Regions from separate parts of the Rhizobium sp. 01N447_2 genome, predicted to be linked through region 2. Evidence: riboswitches for the same ligand, from Rfam matches in the RefSeq annotation. Region 2 holds a riboswitch; each other region holds the start of a gene.

Region 1 (8,261 bases), on a different contig from region 2:
CGCCGATACCGTCATTCTGCTGCGTTACTTCGAGGCGGCGGGAAAGGTGCGGCGAGCAGTCTCGGTGATCAAGAAGAGAACCGGCTTTCACGAGGATACCATCCGGGAGTATCGCATAGACGCTTCCGGCTTGAGGTTCGGCGATCCTCTCGTCGGGTTCCAGGGCGTGCTTCGCGGCGTTCCAGAATTTGTCACGACCTCAACGCCGCTCCTCGCGACCGATGGCGGGGATAGCGGCAATTCCTAATTCCGGCAAACCGAAAGCATTGATCTACACCCCCGTCGGTCGCGATGCCTGGGTGGCGAGATCGTTGGTCGATGAGGCCGGATTGGCATCGATTGCTGCCACTGACCTGTCTATGTTCGCGTCATCGCTCAGCGATGACATCGCGCTTGGCGTCTTGACGGAAGAGGCCGTTCGCTCGAGCGATCTCAAGCCGATTGCCGCCTGGGTTTCGGCCCAGCCGAGCTGGTCGGATCTTCCCTTCATCGTACTCACCACACGTGGCGGCGGGCCTGAACGAAATCCGGCCGCTGCAAGGCTTTCCGAGGTTCTTGGTAACGTCACCTTCCTGGAAAGGCCATTCCATGCGACCTCCTTCATCAGCGTTGCCCGGACCGCATTAAAGGGACGCCTGCGCCAATACGAAGCGCAAGCCAGGCTTGAAGCTCTGGGCGAGGGAGAGCGACGGTTGCAGACGGCGCTCGCCGCCGGTCGTCTCGGGGCGTGGGAGCTGGAGCTGTCCTCGATGGCCTTGTCGGCCTCGGCGACCTGCAAGGCAATCTTCGGTCGAGGGCCGGATGACGATGTCACGCGCGACGATCTGATCGCAAGCATCCACCCCGACGACCGGGATCTTGTGCTGGCACGCCTGCGCCAGACGATCGATACCGGACGCGACTATTCCATCGAGCACAGGACGATCTGGCCGGATGGATCGCTGCATTGGACCGAGGTCCACGCGCAGCTTTATTCCGACAGATATGGTTCCGCGAGGAAACTCGTCGGCGTCTGCTCTGATACCACCGTCCGAAAGACCATCGAGGAAAATCTGAGGCGGCTCAATGAAACCCTCGAAGAACGTGTGAGGGAACGGACCAAAGAGGTCAACGCCGCTCACCAGACCCTGCTCGAGGAAGTCGCCCAGCGCGAAAGAGCCGAGGAGCAGCTTCGCCAATCGCAAAAGATGGAGGCGATCGGCCAACTGACCGGCGGCGTCGCCCACGATTTCAATAATCTGCTTATGGTCGTTCTCGGAAATCTGGAGTTGCTCGGCAAGCACGTTGGCGGAGATGCCAAGGCGACGCGTCTGGTCGACGGGGCGATTCAGGGCGCGCGGCGTGGAGCGGCGCTGACGCAGCGGCTGCTGGCTTTTGCCAGACAGCAGGATCTGCAGGTCAAGCCCGTCGATCTGGCCGCGCTGGTCTCCGGCATGAACGACCTGCTGCGGCGCTCGGTCGGATCCTCGATCAGCATAAAAACCACCCTGCCGGCGACGCTGCCTCCGGCGCTGGTCGACGCGAACCAGCTCGAATTGGCGCTGCTCAACCTTGCGGTCAATGCCCGCGATGCGATGCCGGATGGCGGGACGCTGTCCATATCGCTGCGCGAGGAGCAGGTTGCTGGCGATGCCGCTCTCGGCAAAGGGGCCTATCTGGTGTTGGCGGTGGCTGACGGCGGCACCGGCATGGATGCGGAGACGCTGAAGAAGGCAGTCGATCCGTTTTTCTCGACCAAGGAACTCGGAAAGGGAACGGGTCTGGGCTTATCGATGATCCACGGACTTGCGGTTCAGCTCAATGGCGCACTCCGTATGACGAGCGAGCTTGGGGTCGGAACGACCGCCGAACTGTGGCTTCCGGCGACCGAACGGCGCCCCGAGCGGCCGGCCGAGGCGGAGCTGCCGGTCCCACAAGCTGCATCCAGACTGAAGATCCTGCTCGTCGATGACGATGCCTTGATTGCGATGAGTTCGGTCGACATGCTTGAAGATCTCGGCCACGAGGTGGTCGAGGCAAATTCCGGCTCGCAGGCGCTGGAATTGATCAGCGGTCAGCATTTCGACCTTGTCATCACCGACTATTCGATGCCTGGTATGACCGGCGCACAGCTTGCCCAGGCTGCGCGGAACATTCATCCGGCGTTGCCGATCGTGCTGGCGACAGGTTACGCCGATCTTCCTGCCGGCACTGATATCGATCTTCCGAGATTGGGAAAGCCCTATAATCAGGCTCAGCTTGCCAAGGAGATCGCCAAGGCGATGGCACGCGAAACGGTTCCGCTTCTCCGATCCGGCAGTGGGGCAGGTGGCTTAGGGCTTAGCCCTTCCAAGACCGACGATGTCCGCGATGAAATCGGCGATGGCGCCTGTGTCGTCTAGATCGAAGACCGGCAGGGCCGTATCCGTGACTGCGTGATCGGCGGCGATGGCGCAGATATGGGGATCGCTTGGCGCCAACGGTTCACGATTGGCGGCCTCCAGGCGGCGGGCCTCGATCTTCGGGATCGGTTCGCGCTTATAGCCTTCGATCAGCACGAGGTCGCAGGGGGCGAGGCGGGCGAGGATCTCCTCGAACTCGGGCTCGGGTGCGCCGCGCAGCTCGTGCATGATGGCGTAGCGGGTGCCGGAGACGATGGTGACCTCATGGGCGCCGGCCTGGCGGTGGCGGTAGCTGTCGGCCCCGACCTTGTCTATGTCGAAATCATGATGGGCGTGCTTGATCGTCGAGATCTTGTAGCCACGGCGGGTGAACTCCGTCACCAGCTGGACGGCGAGGCCCGTCTTGCCCGAGTTCTTCCAGCCGGCGATGCCGAAGATTTTCGGTACGGTCATGCGCGAAGGGCCTCCAGCCAGCGTTCCGCCTCGACAAGATCATCAGGCGTGTTGATGTTGAAGAAGGGGTCGAGCAGGCTGGCGCGGGTCGGATGCAGCGGGAACGCCACTTCCGTAACGTCATGCCGTAACAGGAAGTCGCGCACGCGACGCTTCTCGTCGATGGCGATCCAGGCTTCGAGGTCGGCGGCCAACGTCACCGGCCAAAGCCCGAAGACGGGATGGCTGCGGCCCTCGGAGGCGGCAATGGCGATTTGCGAAGGGTGGTCGACCGCTGCGGCCAGCCTGGCGACCAGATCGGCCGGGAAGAACGGGCAATCGACCGAGACGGTGACGACATGGGTGATCGAGGGAAGGCCGGCGGCATAGACCATCGCCGCATGGATTCCGGCCATCGGTCCGGCCTTGCCGGGAAAACGGTCGGGAACGACGGGCACGTCCTCGGCGGCGACATCGGCATTGACGGCAACGAGCAAGGCCTGCTGCGAGAGGCGGGTCAGCACATGGTGGAGCAGGCTCTCTGCCCCAAGCATCACGCCCGCTTTATCGCGGCCCATGCGCTGCGAACGGCCGCCGGCCAGCACGACGCCCGCTATATGAGATTTATCCAACGAGAATTCAGCCATCATCCTTACTCAAACCGGCGCGCGCGGCGCGGATTCCTGCGCGATTGGCGACACACGGCGCTTGGCCTCACGATAGAACGTATAGAGGCCGGAGGCGATGACGATCGCAGCCCCCACGAGCGTCCAGCTGTCAGGCACTTCGGCGAAGAAGATAAAGCCGAGCAGAGAGGAGAAGATCAGGCTGGTATAGCGGAACGGCGCGACGAAGGAGATTTCGCCGGTGCGCATGGCGAGGATGACCGACTGGTAGCCGACGAGCACCAGCACCGATGCGAGCACGAGATGCCCAAGCGCGTTAGCGCTGACCGGCTGCCAGCCGCCGAGCACCGGGATGAGCAGGGCGCCGAAAAAGGAGGCTGATATGGCGGTGATGACGGTTATCATCAGCGAAGGAATCTCCGGACTGATGCTCCGGGTGGCGAGATCGCGGCCGGCCGTTGTCAGCACCGCGGCGACGCAGAGCAGGGCGGCGGGGGTGAATCCATCAGGGCCGGGACGGATGATGATCATCACGCCGAAGAGGCCGACGAGGATCGCCGACCAGCGCCGCCAGCCGACCGGCTCGTCGAAGAAGAGCGCAGCCCCGAAGGTGACGACCAGCGGCAGCGACTGCAGGATCGCCGAGGCATTGGCGATCGGCATCATGCCGAGCGCGGTGATATAGGTGACGGCGGAGAGCGTCTCGCAGAAGATCCTGAAGATGATCATCGGCTGGAGCATGATACGCCAGGAGCGCAGCGCACCCATTTTCCAGGCGATCAGATAGACGAGCAGGCTGGTGAAGAGGCCGCGCAGGAACATGATTTCGCCGGCGTTCATATAGGCGATCACCGATTTGGACAGAGCGTCGCTCGCGGAAAAGCCGGCCATCGCCATGCTCATATAAATGGCGCCCTCAGTATTGCGTGACCGCGGCATGAAGAGATTCCCGTTACCTGTGCGCCTCTTTTAGTCGCGAAGATGCATGAAGGGAATCGGATGAATGTCACACCCGACATAAATCGATGATGCGATGCACAATGGCGCTGATGTCAATGCAGGGGTGTGGGTGGAAGTTCCGACAAATCCCCGTTTTATAAAGTTAATTCCGATATTTCCGACGCCGCAATCAAGGCGTCGATGAGGACGCGCCGTCGCGCCGCCGGTTCGGCCATAGGCGTTTTTCTCTTCCTGCGCGGGAAACGGGTGGCTGCATCGCCTGATGTTTGAGCATCTCAGATCTCGCAACAACCCAGGAGAGATCGATATGACACTTCTCAACGACAAGATCGCAATCATCACCGGCGCAAGCTCCGGCATCGGCCGGGCGGCGGCGAAACTCTTTGCGCGGGAAGGCGCCAAGCTCGTGGTCACCGGTCGGCGGCAGAACGCGCTCGATGCCGTCGTCGCGGAGATCGAGGCAGAGGGTGGTCAGGCCGTCGCCATATCAGGCGATGTCAAGGACGAGGCTCTGCAGGCAAGGCTCGTCGAGACGGCAGTTTCGCGTTTCGGCCGGCTCGACATCGCCTTCAACAATGCCGGCATCCTTGGTGAGATGGGGCCGGTCGCCGGGCTGTCGGTGGAGGGCTGGCGCGAGACGATCGAGACCAATCTCACCGCCGCCTTCCTCGGCGCCAAGCACCAGTCGGCGGCGATGGGAAAAGGTGGCGGGTCGCTGATCTTCACCTCGACTTTCGTCGGCCACACCGTCGGCATGCCTGGCATGGCCGCCTATGCGGCGAGCAAGGCGGGGCTGATCGGCTTCGTGCAAGTGCTCGCCGCTGAACTCGGAGCGCAGAAGATCCGCGTCAACGCACTGCTTCCCGGCGGCACCGACACACCCGCCAGCATCACCAACGCGCCTGATGCCACGCCGGAACTGCTCGCCTTCGTGGAGGGATTGCATGCGCTGAAACGCATGGCACAACCCGAAGAGATCGCCAATGCGGCGCTTTTCCTCGCCTCCGACATGTCGAGCTTCGTGACCGGCACGGCGATGCTGGCGGATGGTGGGGTTTCGATCAGCCGGACATAAGGCGGGCAAGGGAAGGTGCCGTCAGGGTTATCGCTGCGGCACGTTGTTTGTTGCGGCGGGCTATGCCGCCGCAACAAAGGCATCGATCAGGCGACTTCGCGTATGTCTCTTGCCGTCTGGCGTTCGAGATAGGCGACCAGATCCTCGATGGTGACGAGGGGGAGGTTGTGGCGCTCAGCAAAGAGCGTGAGTTCGGGGAGGCGGGACATGGTTCCGTCGTCGTTGGCGACTTCGCAGATGACGCCGGCCGGGGTCTTTCCGGCGAGGCGGGCGAGATCGACGGCGGCTTCGGTGTGGCCGGGGCGGCCAAGCACGCCGCGGGGGTTGGCGCGGAGCGGAAAGATGTGGCCGGGGCGGGCGAATTCGGCAGGCTTTGCGCGATCGTCGACGAGGGCGCGGACGGTGGCGGCACGGTCCGCCGCAGAAATGCCCGTCGTCGTGCCCTTGAGATAATCGACCGAGACCGTGAAGGCAGTTTTGTGCGATTCCGTGTTGTTGGGCACCATCAGCGGGATATCGAGCGCATCGAGACGCTCGCCTTCCATGGCAATGCAAACGAGCCCGCGGGCGTGGTTCATCATGAAGGCGATTGTTTCCGGGGTGACGGCATCGGCCGCGACCACGATATCGCCTTCGTTTTCCCGGTTCTGGTCGTCGACGACGACGACCATCTTGCCGCTGGCAATGGCTGATATGGCATCTTCAATTCTTGCGATAGTCATGCTGTCTGGCCTTTCAAGGGTTATGTCAGCGGACTGACATGGTCTGCTCGGCTCAATCCGTGAGCGAGCCTTCTGCCCTTGGGCGAACAAACGTCAGCCGACTCCAGGATGGAGTGCGACTGCCCGTGTTGTCCTCTTCCATCCGGACTATACCGTCGGCTCCGGCATCTCACCGGATCTGCTGACCTTCCGACAGGAGGTGCCGGAAGCGCTCGCGGGCTCCAGGATTGCTCCTGATACCGCCGGTGGGGAATTACACCCCGCCCTGAGAACATTTCAAAGATAGGATCAAAAACAGGCGGATGGCAAGGTCACTCGACCCGGCAAAAATGCAAAGCTGCCCTAACGCCGATGGACACACTGTTCACACGGAGGCGACGACCGGGTCGCCTTCCGTGCTTCGTTGGTGCTTTGATCCTTCCATGCATGTCGTTGTCCCAAAACCACTGCGCACTTTTGGGCGACATGCATCAGGACATGATCAGGCCGCCGTCGACATTGATGGTCTGGCCGGTGATATAGGCGGCGTCGTCGCTGGCGAGGAAGGTAACCAGGCCGGCGACATCCTCGCCGGAGCCGGCCCGTTTCATCGGGATGCCCTCGACCCATTCCTTCATCAACTCGCCGGGGGCGTAGTTGCCGAGCAGCTTGCCCCAGGCCTGGTCGTTATAGGCCCACATGTCGGTCTCGATGATGCCGGGGCAGAAGGCGTTGACGGTGATCTTCTCGGTCGCGACTTCCTTGGCCAGGCTCTGGGTGATGCCGACGACGCCCATTTTCGAGGCGGCATAATGCGGCGTGTAGATAAAGCCGTCACGGGCCTGGCCGGAAGCGGTGTTGATGATGCGGCCGCCGCGCTTGTGCTTGCGCATTCTCGATATCGCCTCCTGGGCGCAGAGGAAGACGCCCTTGGTGTTGACGGCCATGACCTTGTCCCACTCGTTTTCGGTCAGGTCCTCGACGCGGGCAATGGTGATGACGCCGGCGTTCTGGATCGAGACGTCGACCGAGCCGAATTCCTTCTCGGCGGCATCATAGAGGGCGGTGACGCTCGCCTTGTCGGTGACGTCGCCGATGAAGGAGATCGCCTTGCCGCCGTCGGCCCGGATCTGTTCGGCAACGCCGTGAACCAGTTCCTCGTTGGCCGAGACGACGAGATTGGCGCCTTCTTTCGCAAAGCGTCTGGCGATCGCCGCTCCGATGCCGCGGCTGCCACCGGTAATGACGACGGTCTTCTGCTCAAAGCGTTTCATGCTCTTTCCTTGTCCATCGATAAACAATAAATCTGGGTGCGACCTACCATGCGATCATTATTGGAGATCAACCGGTTGTCGCGAATTCAGGCAGTCTTGAGCGTCGATGACGACGCCCGAGCTCTCCGTCCGTTCGACAGCCCGTTCGATCGGCGTGAAGGGCGGGCAGACGGCGATATCGCACGCCGTCTTGCCCGTTAGTCCCTTCAGCGCCTCGATCTCAGCCAGGGAGGAAGCGAGATCGGTCACTTTCCAGCAGCGGCAATGAGCTTTCTCATCACCAGCAGCAGAAACCGCCGTCGACGAGAAGATCGACGCCGGTCACGAAACTTGCTGCATTCGACAGCAGAAACACCGCCGGACCAACCATCTCGTCGACCGCTGCCATGCGCTGCATCGGCGTCTGCTCTTCGAAGAGCTTGGTCTGGTGGACCATCTCCGGACGGGTGTTCATGGGCGTTGCCGTGTATCCGGGGGAGATGGTGTTGACGCGAATGCCGCGGTCGACCCATTCCATCGCCATGGACTTCGACATATGGATCACGCCCGCCTTGGAGGCGTTATAGTGCGCTTGGCTCAGCCCCCGGTTTACGATCACACCCGACATGGAAGCGATGTTGACGATGGAGCCGCGTCCATTCTTCAGCATGGCGCGAGCCTCTGCCTGGCAGGAAAGAAAGACGCCTTTCAGGTTGATATCCATCAACGTCTGATATTGGTCCTCCTCCATTTCTTCCGCTGCGTTCGCGTTAGCGATGCCTGCAGCGTTGACTGCAAGCGTCAGCGTGCCGAGATCGGCTTCGGTGCGTGCT
Region 2 (8,261 bases):
TGCGGGAGCCGGCCCGGGTAGGGAAAGGCGTGCAGCATGATCGAGAAGGGAACCATATCCGGGGGTGCCAGCTCCCCCAAAGGCGGAGCTACCCGCATCGCTTCGAGAATGATATCGGTCAGCCGCTTGGTCAGGGCTTCGGCCTGTTCCGCCGTCATCGGGATGATGATGTCGCTGGCCGTGCTCGCCTTGCGCCATTCCGCCGGCAGCTCGGTATATTCCTCCAGCGCCTGCTGCATCTGACCGACCTGCAGCGAGAGTGCCGCCTGGTTGAAGGCAAGATCGAGATCCAACGCTTCGCCCTCAGCCTCGCTGGCCGGCACCGAGGTAAGTTCGTGGCTTGCGCGCCACCAGCGATCGCGCCGCGAGGGATGCGGTGCTTCCTCGATAAAGCCGTATTGGGCAAGCTGGCGCAGGTGATAGCTGGTAGCGCCGCTGTTCAACCCGAGCCGCACCGCCAGCTGCGTCGCCGTAGCGGGTCCATCGACCCTGAGCATGCCGAGCATGCGCAACCGGACTGGATGCGCCAGCGCCTTCAGCGCGGTCGGATCGGGCACCACGCGGCTGATGGTGCGGGGTGCGGTGACGGATTGAGCAGGCTGCGGGCGCGGTGTTTTCATGCCGCAAGCCTACTATTGCAAACATATCTTTGCAAATTTTTCTTTGCAAAACTTCATCCCTGCCCGCAGCTCAATCCGTCGGCAGGGCAAAGACAGCGCAAGGGTCGGCGATGCCGCGCAATGTGTGCTCTCCGAGCGGCGTCAGCGCCGTCGCCGTATTCGCTGCCACCGCGCCCGAGATCAGCACGCTTCGGCCGAGCGGCTTGCAGAGCCCTTCCAGCCGGCTGACCAGATTGACGGCGGGGCCGATGGCGGTAAAATCCAACCGGTCGGCCGCGCCGATATTGCCCCACAGGATTTCGCCGAAATGAAGTGCTGCGCCGAAGGGCAGCGGTGCCAGTCCCTGCGCCTGGCGCAGTTGATCGAGATGGGCCATGCCGGCACGGCTGGCGGCGACCGCCCGAAGTGCGGCCTCGCAAGCCTCGCAATCCCCTCGGGCTGCGTCGCCCTCGCCTGACGTAGCCGTGACCGGAAAGATCGCCAGCACGCCGTCGCCGATGAATTTCAACACCTCACCGCCGAAGGCATGCACGGCGCCAGCGACGCGGTCAAACCAGGCGTCCAGTGCTGATATCATCACGTGAGGTTCGGTCACCTCGGAGAGGGCGGTGAAGTCGCGCAGATCGGCACAGAGAAGGGCCGCGCGGATGGTCTCGCCGGTGCCGCGGGCAAGCGCGCCGGCCTGCACCCGCGCGGCGCTACGGCGGCCGAGATAGGCTTCAAGCAGCGCTGCCCGCGCCTCGCGCGCCGCCAAAGCGGCGAGCGGCGCTGCAGCAAAACGCGCGACCTCGCGCAGCAGGCCGGCCTCGGCTGCGCCGAATGCACCTGCCCCTTCCCCGCTGGCAACCCTCGCCCAGCCGAGCAGCGGGCTGTCCGACCGATTGTCCTGTGAAGGCCCGATCCTGTCTTCCCATACCGGCCCGAGCCCGGCCAGCCACTCGCGCCCGGCCTCGCTCCGCGGAGCGGCGGCAAAGGCCAAAGCCTCAATAACAGCGCCAGTCTCCGCCCGCCACAGCCAGGTGCGCCGCGCGATGATCGGATGCGGCACCGAAAGCGTCAGCGCGCCGCCCAAAAGCGGCAGGCCATCGGCCAGCAGCCGGCGCCCGAGTTCGGCCAGAAACCATTCGGGACTGGGCGAGGCACCGGCCTCATCAACCAGCCAGGCAAGGGGAGATGGCAGATCCATGGCTTAACATCGCACGCTGACCGGGGCGGCCGCAAGGATGTCCCCGGGTGAGCGCAAGCAGCCATTCCGAATGTCCATGAGGACGTTTCCACCGGCTCAACCTTTCATCCCCAAAAGGACGTTCCACTCCCCTGTCGAAAACCATTCGCCGCGGTGGAAAACAAAAAATAAACACTTTAAACTTGCGCGGCTTTGATTCCATTATGGGGCCGTTCGTCATCGTGTGATTGAGGGGTACGATGGGCACGATTTTCTGGCCGAAAGATCCGCTGGATGGGAATGACATGACGCTGCTGACGTCGATCCTTCGGCGATGGTGCGAAAGATATCAGGTCGAGCTGACGGCGGAGGAGAGTAGCCGCAAGGCGAAAGAACTCGTCGAATGGTTCGAATTCGGCGTCAAGGATCCCGTCGAGCTCGAGGAATTGATCGACGACAAGCACTGGCTCGTCAGCAGGATCTGATCCTCTCGGGCGAATCGGGAGAACGCTGGCTGTCAGCGTCGGCGAAGCATTAGAAAAGGCCGGGCGAAAATCGCTCCGGCCTTCGTCCATCTACATCTAAGCCAGACCTTTAGTCATCATCCCGCCAGCGCCGGTCGCGATCCCAGCGCCTCTCATCGCGCCAGCGCGGACCATCCCAATCCCGGTGACGCCGCTCCCAGCCCCAGCGGGGCGGACCACCGTAGAAAGCTACCGGCGGCGGGCGTCTCCAGTTTCGCCGGCATTCGCCCCAGCGCGTCAGATGCCAGCCGCGACCGCAGGCGTAGTCGACCTTTGTGACATTGCTCTGGACATTGATTGTCCCCATCGGCATTGCCTCCGCGGTACCGATCGAGAGGCTGCCGGCAAGCAAGGCAGCCGCGATAGAAAGTGCCTTCATCGTGAACTCCATTTTCAATCCAGCCGTCCGCAGATTAGGACCGCTAAATTGAACTGGAGATGAACTGCGCGTTCATGTTTGCGGTAGCAAAAGAAGCGCTTCCGCACGACCGGCTTGGGCGCTCGCCGACCGTTGTTGTCGCAACGGCAAGCGCTTCACAGACGCCCCGCTGCCGGCAAAATTTGTTCATGTCCTGCCGTAAAAAGGGTCGGGACCCGGATCATGCCCGGCGGCGACCTCGGTCAACCGCCCGAGGTAATGCGCCCAGCCTTCCGCATGGCCGGCGCATTGCTCGGCGCTCGGCAGGCCGCTATGGGTGAGCCGCAACAGCGTTCCATCTCCTTGCTCGATCAGGTCGATCTCGACCAGGCTCGACCCCGGCGGCACCACCTCACTGCCGTCCCAGCCGAAGCTGTAGGCAAGGCGATGAACCGGAACCACTTCTCGAAACGAGCCGCGCGCAAAGCGGGCGCCGGTGACGTTGACGAGATAGAGCCCACCGGGCTGCGGCTCGACCTGCGCCTCCGTTCCCATCCAGCGCAGGATCTTTTCCGGGTCGGTCATCAGCGCGAACACCGCGGCCGGCGGCGCCGCGATATGCGCCTCGCGGTGGACGACGAAGGGGTCTTGCATCTCTCTCTCCCGTGGTTGCCACGGCCCTGCCCGTCTCCGGTGGAGACGGCGCATCCTGTCTTGCCGTGCTATTCTGACGTGAATGTCCTCACTGGAAGCATGTAGGCGCAAGCCCATCCTCCACAAGAGGGCTTGCCCGTCGCGATCGACGAACAAGCAAAATCGCCGCGTCGGGAGCCCTGATCCTGCATCGGCGCTTTCATCGGTCACGAAAGCCTCTTCCTGACTATTGCCAGCCCGTCACCTTCCACCTATTGTTCGCGCCGTTCTCAGGGCGGGGTGCAAGTCCCTACCGGCGGTATGCAATTTGGATTGCGAGCCCGCGAGCGCCTTCTCAGGAAGGGTCAGCAGATCAGGTGAGATGCCTGAGCCGACGGTCATAGTCCGGATGAAAGAGAACGCGCGTTCCTGCCGCCCTTGCGGCTGTCGGGGACGTTCGTGATCGCCTTGGGTGATGTGTCTGTTCGCCAAAGGAGATTACCATGACACTCACCCGCTATGCCTTCATCAAAGCCAGCTGGCATGCCGATATCGTCGACCGTGCCCTAGATGGCTTCCATCAGCTTATTCCGCCCGAGCAGGTCGATGTGTTCGATGTTCCCGGCGCATTCGAGATGCCGCTGCTGTCACGCGATCTTGCGGCAAGCGGGCGCTATGCTGCTGTCGTTGCCGCCGCCTTCGTCGTCGACGGCGGAATCTACCGGCACGAATTCGTCGCCCAGGCCGTCGTCGATGGGCTGATGCGCGCCGGCATGGATACCGGCGTGCCGGTGCTGTCGGTTTCGCTGACGCCGCATCAGTATCAGGAAACCGAGCATCACCAGCAGATCTACCGCGCACATTTCGTCGAGAAAGGGCGCGAGGCCGCAAAGGCGGCTCTGACGATCGGCAAAACCCGCGCCGCTCTCGCCGCGTGAAAGCGGTTCGACGAACAGAGGAACGCAGGAGATGAAGACGGCGGGGCACTCCCGCCGTCGACCGCATCAGATCGACTTCACCTCGCCGCCATCCATGCGCAGCGTCGAGCCGGTCATCCAGCGTGCGCCCGGCGATACCAGGAAAGCCATCAGTTCGGCGATTTCTTCCGGTTCGCCGTAGCGGGCGATGCCGGCCTGCTTGGGGAAATGCGCGGTCGCCTCTTCCACGCTCACGCCATGCAGCGGCGCCCAGTAATCGAGATAGGAACGACGCCGGCCGGTCATGACGGGACCGGGCAGCACGCTGTTGACCTGCACGCCATCGGTGATGCCGCGATCGGAAAAGGCCTTGGCGAGCGCGACGATGGCAGCATTGATGGTACCGACCGCCGCATACGGCGCCTTCGGAAACACCGCCGAATTGCCCGACATCAAGACGACGGAGCCCTTTGCCTCTTTCAGCGCCGGCCATGCCGCTATCGTCAGGCGCCTCGCGCCGTGCAGCTTTAACGCCAGCCCGTCTTCCCACTGCGCATCGGTCATCTCGAAAAGATCGATCTGTGGCACCCCGCCGGCGATGTTGAGCAGCGCATCGATGCGGCCGAAGGCGCCAAGCGCCTGATCGACCACGGCCTGCGCCGTTTGCGGCTCGGCAAGGTCGGCGCCGATGACGAGGGCTTGCGCGCCGGCCGCCCTCACCGCCTGCGCGGTCTCCTCAAGATTGGCGCGGTTGCGGGCGACCAGCACCAGCGCCGAAAAATCGCGCGCGAGGCGCCGCGCCGTCGCCTGGCCGATACCCTGGCTGGCCCCGGTGATGATCGCTACTGAGTTCGACATGTCGTTTCTCCTCTCTGCTTCGGCCACCGCCCGCCCATTCCGGCGGGGCGGCGCCGGGTTGCCGTCAGCGGGCCAGAAAATCCCGAATCTCGGCAGCGATCTCGGCAGCATGCGTTTCCAGCGCAAAATGGCCCGTGTCGAGGAAGCGCACGACCGCGCCCGGATTATCGCGCTTGAAGGCCTCTGCACCGGGCGGCAGGAAGAACGGGTCATTCTCACCCCACACGGCCAGGAACGGCGGCTTGTGGGTGCGGAAATACGCCTGGAAGGCAGGATAGAGCGCGACATTGCTCTTGTAGTCGCCGAAAAGATCGAGTTGCACATCCTCGACTTCAGGCCGGGCCAGATAGAAATTGTCGAGCGAATAACCATCCGGCGAAACCGCCGTCGGATCGGCGACGCCATGGGTATATTGCCAGATCGTCGCCTCCGGCTGGAGCATCGCTTTCAGCGCATTGCGGTTCTCTTCGGAGGCGTCCTCCCAATAGGCCTGGATCGGGTTCCAGCCGTCGCTGAGACCTTCGACATAGGCATTGCCGTTCTGCGAGATGATCGCCGTGATGCGCTCGGGATGTTTCACCGCCAGCCGGAAGCCCGTCGGCGCGCCATAGTCGAACACGTAGACGGCGTAACGATCGAAGCCGACGATTTCGGTGAAGCGGTCGATCGTGGCCGCGATCCCGTCGAAGGTGGCAGGCCGGGCCGGCAGGTCGGATTGTCCGAAGCCCGGAAGATCGGGCGCGACGATGTGGAAGCGGTCGGCCAGCAGCGGAATCAGGTCGCGGAACATGTGGCCGGCGCTCGGAAAGCCGTGCAGCAAAAGCAGCTTCGGAGCATCCGGCGAACCCGCTTCGCGATAGAATATCTTGAAGCCGTCGACGTCGGCGGTGCGGTATTTGATGGTGGACATGACAGTCTCCTTTGTGTTGGTAACTTGTTTGAGATATTATGTTCGGTTATTTCGCCTGCCGTTGCAGGCGGCTGCTGAAGATCTCCGGCTGGAGATAGAGAACGAGGGCGCAGCAGATCAGGAAGAAGCCGAAGAGCGGCACGAAAGGGGCGACGAACCCCGCCACGGCGAAGATCGCAAGACCCAGCAGCGTGCGCCGGCGCGCCAGGCGGCGGGCCGGTTCGGGCATGGCGTCCGCCTCGGCATGCGCGAATATCTCGCGCTCGAACAAGAGATAGGCGGCATTGACGACCACGAAGACGGCGGCATAGATGGCGACCGGCATTGGCGCGAGGTCGGTCCTCGCCATCCAGGCCGTCGTGAACGGCAGCAGCGACACCAGGAACAGGTGCGCGAAGTTGATCCAGATCAGCCGGGTCGACGCAAAGCGCACCAGCCGCAGCAGATGGTGATGGTTGATCCAGATGATTGCGATGAACAGGTAGCTCAGCGCATAGCTGACCAATATCGGCCAGAGCGACAGCATCGCCGATATGTCCGGAACCTCGGGCGCCTTCAATTCCAGCACCATGATGGTGATGATCACCGCGAGCACGGCGTCCGAAAAGGCGCTCACCCGCTCCGTCGTCATCTTCTCTCCGTGCATCTCAGTTCCTCCTCATCCCATGTTGACGGTTGACATCAGGCCGCCGCCGCGGCGACTGCCTCCCTGACAATGTCGAGCACGGCGGCCGGCGCGGTCACACCGGGCGTGTGGTCGACAGCGTGGAAACGCGTAAGCGCGCCCATCCGTTCGGCCATGAAGCGCTGATTGTCGGCAACGATCATCCGGTCTTGTTCGGCGACCAGGAACCAGGTCGGGCGGTCCTTCCAGAGCGGGCGCGGCACGGGAACGGTGATGCAGGCCGGCGAGATCGGCCGCTGCACGGCGGCAAGCACTATCTGCTCATCGGCCCCGGCATTCGGGGCGAATGCTTTGCCAAAGGCCTCATCAGGCAGGTAGATCAGGCCATGGCTATCGGGCGAAAGTTTCGGCGCTTGCGGGTGCGGCTCGCCGCGATAGAAGATATCGGCAACCGTCTCGCCCTCATCGGGCGCCAGCGCGGCGATGTAGACCAACGCCTTGACCTTCTCATCCTTCGTCGCCGCGATCACCGCGCCGGCATAGGCATGGCCGACGAGAACCACCGGCCCCGCCACCCGCTCCAAGGTGTGCTCGAGTGCCGCAACGTCATCGCTGAAGGAGGTCAGCGGCAGCGGTGCTGCGACCACTGCCACGCCTTCGGCGGTGAGCGGCGGGATGATCTTCGACCAGCTAGAACCATCGGCCCACGCGCCGTGGACGAGCACAACATTTACTTCATTGGGGGACATCGGCCTTCTCCTCTGCATCTGGCTGAGATCAGGTAACCTGTTTAATGTGTTTATAACGGTTACTTCCATAGCGCGTAACTTGTCAAGAACCATTTAAGAGGTTACATGCCATTGATGTCTTCGAGAGATCGCCGGCGGTGCACATCGCGGCAGCCGGAACAGGAGTTATGATGGACAACCGCTCCCCTGCCATTTTCGTCGGCGACGCGTTGGGACTGGATTTTCTGAATTCGATCGCCACACCCGTGGACATGCCGATCGACTGGATCGACGACGGCGAAGGACTGCTGCGCTGGCTGGAGCAGGCAGGGCTCGTCCCGCACGAGACGCTGGAGGCGATGAGGGCGCAGGCTCTGCCCGGCGAACTCGATAAGGTCGCCGACCAGGCGAGGCACCTGCGCGAGTGGTTCCGGGATTTCGTCCGCGCCCACAAGGGCCGCCCGCTTCCAGCAAATGCCCTGGAAGAGCTGGAGCCGTTGAACCGCCTGCTCGAACGCAACGAGGGCTTCAGCCGCATCGTCACTGGGCACGCCGACGGCCACGCCACACTGGAGCTTCAGCCGATGCGCAAATGGCGCTCGCCCGATGCGCTGCTGCTGCCGGTCGGCGAAGCGCTGGCGCAATTCGTCTGCACGGAGGATTTCTCTACCGTGAAGGCCTGCGAGGGACCGGTCTGCACGTTGCTTTTTGCCGACCACACCCGTGGCCACCGGCGGCGCTGGTGCAGCATGGCCATGTGCGGCAACCGGGCAAAGCAGGCAGCCCACAGGCATCGGCTGAAGGCGGATCACGAGTGATGCGCTGTCAGCCGGATCTTTGCATGGCCGGGTCGGAATCTGTCTTCAACCGGTATAGGCATGGAATCCGCCAATACCGGCCAAATCAGACAGAATAATTGATTC
Region 3 (3,843 bases), on a different contig from region 2:
CGGCAATCTGAAGGAAGTCATGAAGGAATCGATCTCGGCAGCGGCCTCCTATGTCCGCTCGCGCGCCGTCGATTTCGGCATCGAGCCGCCGCGCTTCGACAAGAGCGACATCCACGTGCACGTGCCGGAAGGCGCGACGCCGAAGGATGGCCCCTCGGCCGGCGTCGCCATGGCAACCGCGATCGTCTCGATCATGACCGGCATTCCGGTGGACAGGCATGTGGCCATGACCGGTGAAATCACCCTTCGCGGCCGTGTGCTGCCGATCGGCGGTCTCAAGGAAAAGCTGCTCGCAGCGCTTCGCGGCGGCATCAAGAAGGTGCTGATTCCGGAGGAAAACGCCAAGGACCTGGCGGAGATTCCTGATAACGTGAAGAACAACATGGAGATCATCCCGGTATCCCGCATGGGCGAGGTGATCAAGCACGCACTGATCCGGCGGCCGGAGCCGATCGAATGGGACGGCACGGTGGAAACGCCGGTCATCACATCGGTCGAAGGCCTCGATGAGACAGGCGCAACCATAGCGCATTGAGTGGCCTTTGCCACATTTATGCCCAATTGGGGCAAAACACGGAAAAAGGCTGGCGGAAACGCCAGCCTTTTTTGTGAAAACGTCATGTAGACGCTTGCTTTTCCTTGATTTGCAGGGCTTTTGGGTTTTCGGCGGGCCTGATGAAACCTATTCTGCGCCTAGCTTACTTTTGAGTCGTTTCATACCATTTAGAAAGGGGTGGAAACATGAACAAGAATGAACTCGTGTCCGCAGTAGCCGAAAAGGCAGGACTGACGAAGTCTGACGCGGCTTCCGCTGTTGACGCGGTTTTCGACGTTGTCCAGGCTGAACTCAAGAACAAGGGCGACATTCGCCTCGCGGGTTTCGGCAGCTTCACCGTTTCTCATCGTGCCGCAACGAAGGGCCGTAACCCGTCGACGGGCGCTGAAGTCGACATTCCGGCTCGCAACGTGCCGAAATTCACGCCCGGCAAGGGCCTGAAGGACGCCGTCAACGGCTGATCTGATATTATCCGTCGGCCGGAAACGAGACCGGTTGTGCAGGATTTAAGAGGGGTTCGGCTTTGCCGGACCCCTTTTGCTTTGGCGAGCCTTGCTGTCGTCCGGGCTTTGATCTACGACGTTTCTGTTCTCAGGGCGGGGTGAAACTCCCCACCGGCGGGTAAGGGTTTCGGCTCGAGCCCGCGAGCGCCTTTCCTCGTGTCCAAGCGGGGGAAGGCTCAGCAGATCCGGTGCGATTCCGGAGCCGACGGTTAAAGTCCGGATGGAAGAGAATGAGCGTCGGCCGTGCGAAGGGCAGGGGTTGCCCTGTGCCGCTTCGTCGGGGTTCATGCGTCCTGATTTATGTTGGTCCCACTGCATAATTTTATCCTTAAATCGGAATCGATTTAAGGATAAAATTATGCAGCGATTTAAAGTGCTACAGCGTCCTTTGCGCGTCTGAAAAGACGCGCGGCGCTGTAGTTTGGATGAAAGACATGAATCAGACTTCCCTTGCAGTCTCGCCGTCCCGCGCCGTTGTCGGCGCCCTCTGGATGGTGCTTGCCGGCATTGCCTTTTCGCTTCTCAACGTCGTCACCCAATGGCTGACGATGAAGCTTGCCTTTCCCTCGGCGTCGGCAGCTTTCTGGCAATATGGCTTCGCCTTCCTGTTTTCGCTGCCGTTCCTTAAGAGGCTCGGCCTTGCGGCGATGCGCACGGACTATCCCTGGCGTCACCTCGTGCGCGTCGCGCTTGCCGCGCTCGGCGTCGAAGCTTGGGTCGCGGGCCTTGCCGCGGTGCCGATCTGGCAGGCGATCGCACTGGTGATGACCTCGCCCTTCTTCATCATTCTGGGCGCCCGGCTTTTCCTGGGTGAGCGCGTCGGCCCGGCCCGCTGGGCTGCGACGGCTGCGGGTTTCACCGGAGCGATGATCATCCTGCAGCCATGGTCTGATGGTTTTGGCTGGGCGGCTCTCTTGCCTGTGCTTTCGGCGCTGCTGTGGGGCGCCTCGTCGCTGATCACCAAGAGCCTGACGGGTATCGAACGACCGGAGACGATCACCGTCTGGCTGCTCGTTCTGCTGACGCCGATAAATGGCGGGCTGGCGCTTGCGGCAGGCTTTGCAGTGCCGACGGGCGCAACCCTTGCCCTGTTCCTGCTGGCGGGGCTGCTGACTGCCGCAGCGCAGTATTTCCTGACGCTCGCCTATGCAGCCGCTGATGCCGCCTATGTCCAGCCGTTCGACGATCTGAAGCTGCCGTTGAACGTACTGGCGGGTTGGCTGTTCTTCGGTTATGCGCCGGCGGGTTATCTCTGGCTGGGAGCGGCTCTCATCCTGTCTGCTTCGCTGTTCATCATGCGAAACGAGATGCGCCGGGAGCGCAAACCAGCCTGACGTGATCAGGTGCAAAATGCCGCATCTGTCATGCCTCTGTCATGCCGCGCGCGCAGAAAACTCCTGTTTCGAATGTTCGACACATGGGGGATTTCATGACAATTTCATCGCGCAAGGCAGTGCTCGCTGTCGTGCTTCTCGCATCCGTTGCTTTTCCGGCCGCGGCCGAACCGGTTTTCAACCGCATCGCTTCCTTCCCGGTCGCAGAGAACCCGCCGGCTGACAAGGACAAGCTGTCGGTGAGCTCCGCCGAAATCATCACCGCGACCGACGACGGCAACACGCTGATCTATAGCGACAGCCCGCTCGGCGCGATCGGCTTCATCGATATTACCGATGCCAAGGCACCGAAGGCCGGCGGCGCGGTGATGATGGACGGCGAGCCGACATCGGTCACCTCCAGCGCCGGCAAGGCGCTCGTTGCTGTCAACACCTCCGAAAGCAAGGCGAAGCCCTCGGGCCGTCTCGCGATCGTCGACGTGGCGACCAAGAAGACCGAGAACAGCTGCGATCTCGGCGGCCAGCCGGATTCGATCGCCCTCAACAAGGACAAGACGCTCGGCGCCATCGCAATCGAAAACGAGCGCGACGAAGACGTCAATGACGGCAAGATCCCGCAAATGCCGGCCGGCGACCTCGTCGTCTTCCAGGTCAAGAACGGCACCGTCGATTGCGGCACTATCAAGCACGTGGCGCTGACCGGGCTTACCGGCGTCGCCCCTGAAGATCCGGAGCCGGAATTCGTCGCCTTCAACGGCCTGAACGAGATTGCCCTCACGCTGCAGGAGAACAATGAGATCGTCATCATCGACGCCAACACGGCTGACGTGAAGACGCATTTCTCCGCCGGCAGCGTCGATCTTTCCGGCATCGACACCAAGCGTGACGGCGCCCTGAAATTCTCGGGCGAAGCCAAGGGCGTGCTGCGCGAGCCCGACGCCGTGAAGTGGCTGGACGACAACCGCCTCGTCGTCGCCAATGAAGGCGACTACCAGGGCGGCTCGCGTGGTTTCACCATCTTCGACAAGACGGGCAAACTTCTCTACGAATCAGGCGCCTCCTTCGAACGCGCCGTTGCCCATATCGGCCACTATCCGGAAAGCCGTTCGGGATCGAAGGGCGTCGAGCCGGAAGGCCTCGAAGCCGCCAAGTTCGGCGGCGATCAGTATTTCTTCCTGCTCGCCGAGCGTGCTTCGGTCGTCGGCGTTTTCAAGGATACCGGCGCCGATCCCGAACTCATCCAGCTCTTGCCGTCGGGCATTTCGCCGGAAGGCGCGATCGCCATTCCCGCGCGTAATCTTTTTGCGACCGCCAACGAGCTCGACCTCGGCAAGGACGGCGGCGCGCGCTCGCATGTGATGATCTACGAGCGCTCGGAAGGCGAAAAGGCCTATCCGCAGATCGTCTCTGCCGAAAAGGACGGCAATCCGATTGGCTTCGCAGCCCTTTC

What was found. A riboswitch is a leader RNA that binds a small molecule or an ion and turns the genes downstream of it on or off. The one in region 2 is predicted to bind FMN.
Region 1: it holds a riboswitch for FMN, as region 2 does, so the genes downstream of both, ribB (3,4-dihydroxy-2-butanone-4-phosphate synthase) here and AC1ECN_RS22635 (6,7-dimethyl-8-ribityllumazine synthase) in region 2, are expected to answer to the same signal.
Region 3: it holds a riboswitch for FMN, as region 2 does, so the genes downstream of both, ribN (riboflavin transporter RibN) here and AC1ECN_RS22635 (6,7-dimethyl-8-ribityllumazine synthase) in region 2, are expected to answer to the same signal.

What each region holds. Positions count from the first base shown of each region.
Region 1 is NZ_JBFTQY010000022.1:63,562-71,822, reverse strand. It holds gene AC1ECN_RS17685 (ATPase domain-containing protein) at 1-247, shown strand, start outside; gene AC1ECN_RS17680 (PAS domain-containing hybrid sensor histidine kinase/response regulator) at 222-2,381, shown strand; gene mobB (molybdopterin-guanine dinucleotide biosynthesis protein B) at 2,313-2,834, opposite strand; gene mobA (molybdenum cofactor guanylyltransferase MobA) at 2,831-3,460, opposite strand; gene AC1ECN_RS17665 (DMT family transporter) at 3,470-4,378, opposite strand; gene AC1ECN_RS17660 (SDR family oxidoreductase) at 4,707-5,474, shown strand; gene ribB (3,4-dihydroxy-2-butanone-4-phosphate synthase) at 5,561-6,196, opposite strand; FMN riboswitch at 6,323-6,473, opposite strand; gene AC1ECN_RS17650 (glucose 1-dehydrogenase) at 6,667-7,449, opposite strand; gene AC1ECN_RS17645 (beta/alpha barrel domain-containing protein) at 7,507-7,698, opposite strand; gene AC1ECN_RS17640 (SDR family oxidoreductase) at 7,727-8,261, opposite strand, start outside.
Region 2 is NZ_JBFTQY010000036.1:32,185-40,445, forward strand. It holds gene AC1ECN_RS22610 (ArsR/SmtB family transcription factor) at 1-620, opposite strand, end outside; gene AC1ECN_RS22615 (adenylate/guanylate cyclase domain-containing protein) at 691-1,806, opposite strand; gene AC1ECN_RS22620 (hypothetical protein) at 2,046-2,270, shown strand; gene AC1ECN_RS22625 (GCG_CRPN prefix-to-repeats domain-containing protein) at 2,380-2,688, opposite strand; gene AC1ECN_RS22630 (SRPBCC family protein) at 2,875-3,321, opposite strand; FMN riboswitch at 3,583-3,725, shown strand; gene AC1ECN_RS22635 (6,7-dimethyl-8-ribityllumazine synthase) at 3,804-4,238, shown strand; gene AC1ECN_RS22640 (SDR family oxidoreductase) at 4,305-5,075, opposite strand; gene AC1ECN_RS22645 (alpha/beta fold hydrolase) at 5,140-5,985, opposite strand; gene AC1ECN_RS22650 (TMEM175 family protein) at 6,032-6,631, opposite strand; gene AC1ECN_RS22655 (alpha/beta fold hydrolase) at 6,667-7,359, opposite strand; gene AC1ECN_RS22660 (CGNR zinc finger domain-containing protein) at 7,530-8,156, shown strand.
Region 3 is NZ_JBFTQY010000013.1:117,326-121,168, forward strand. It holds gene lon (endopeptidase La) at 1-535, shown strand, start outside; gene hupB (DNA-binding protein HupB) at 742-1,017, shown strand; FMN riboswitch at 1,140-1,295, shown strand; gene ribN (riboflavin transporter RibN) at 1,485-2,393, shown strand; gene AC1ECN_RS10805 (esterase-like activity of phytase family protein) at 2,477-3,843, shown strand, end outside.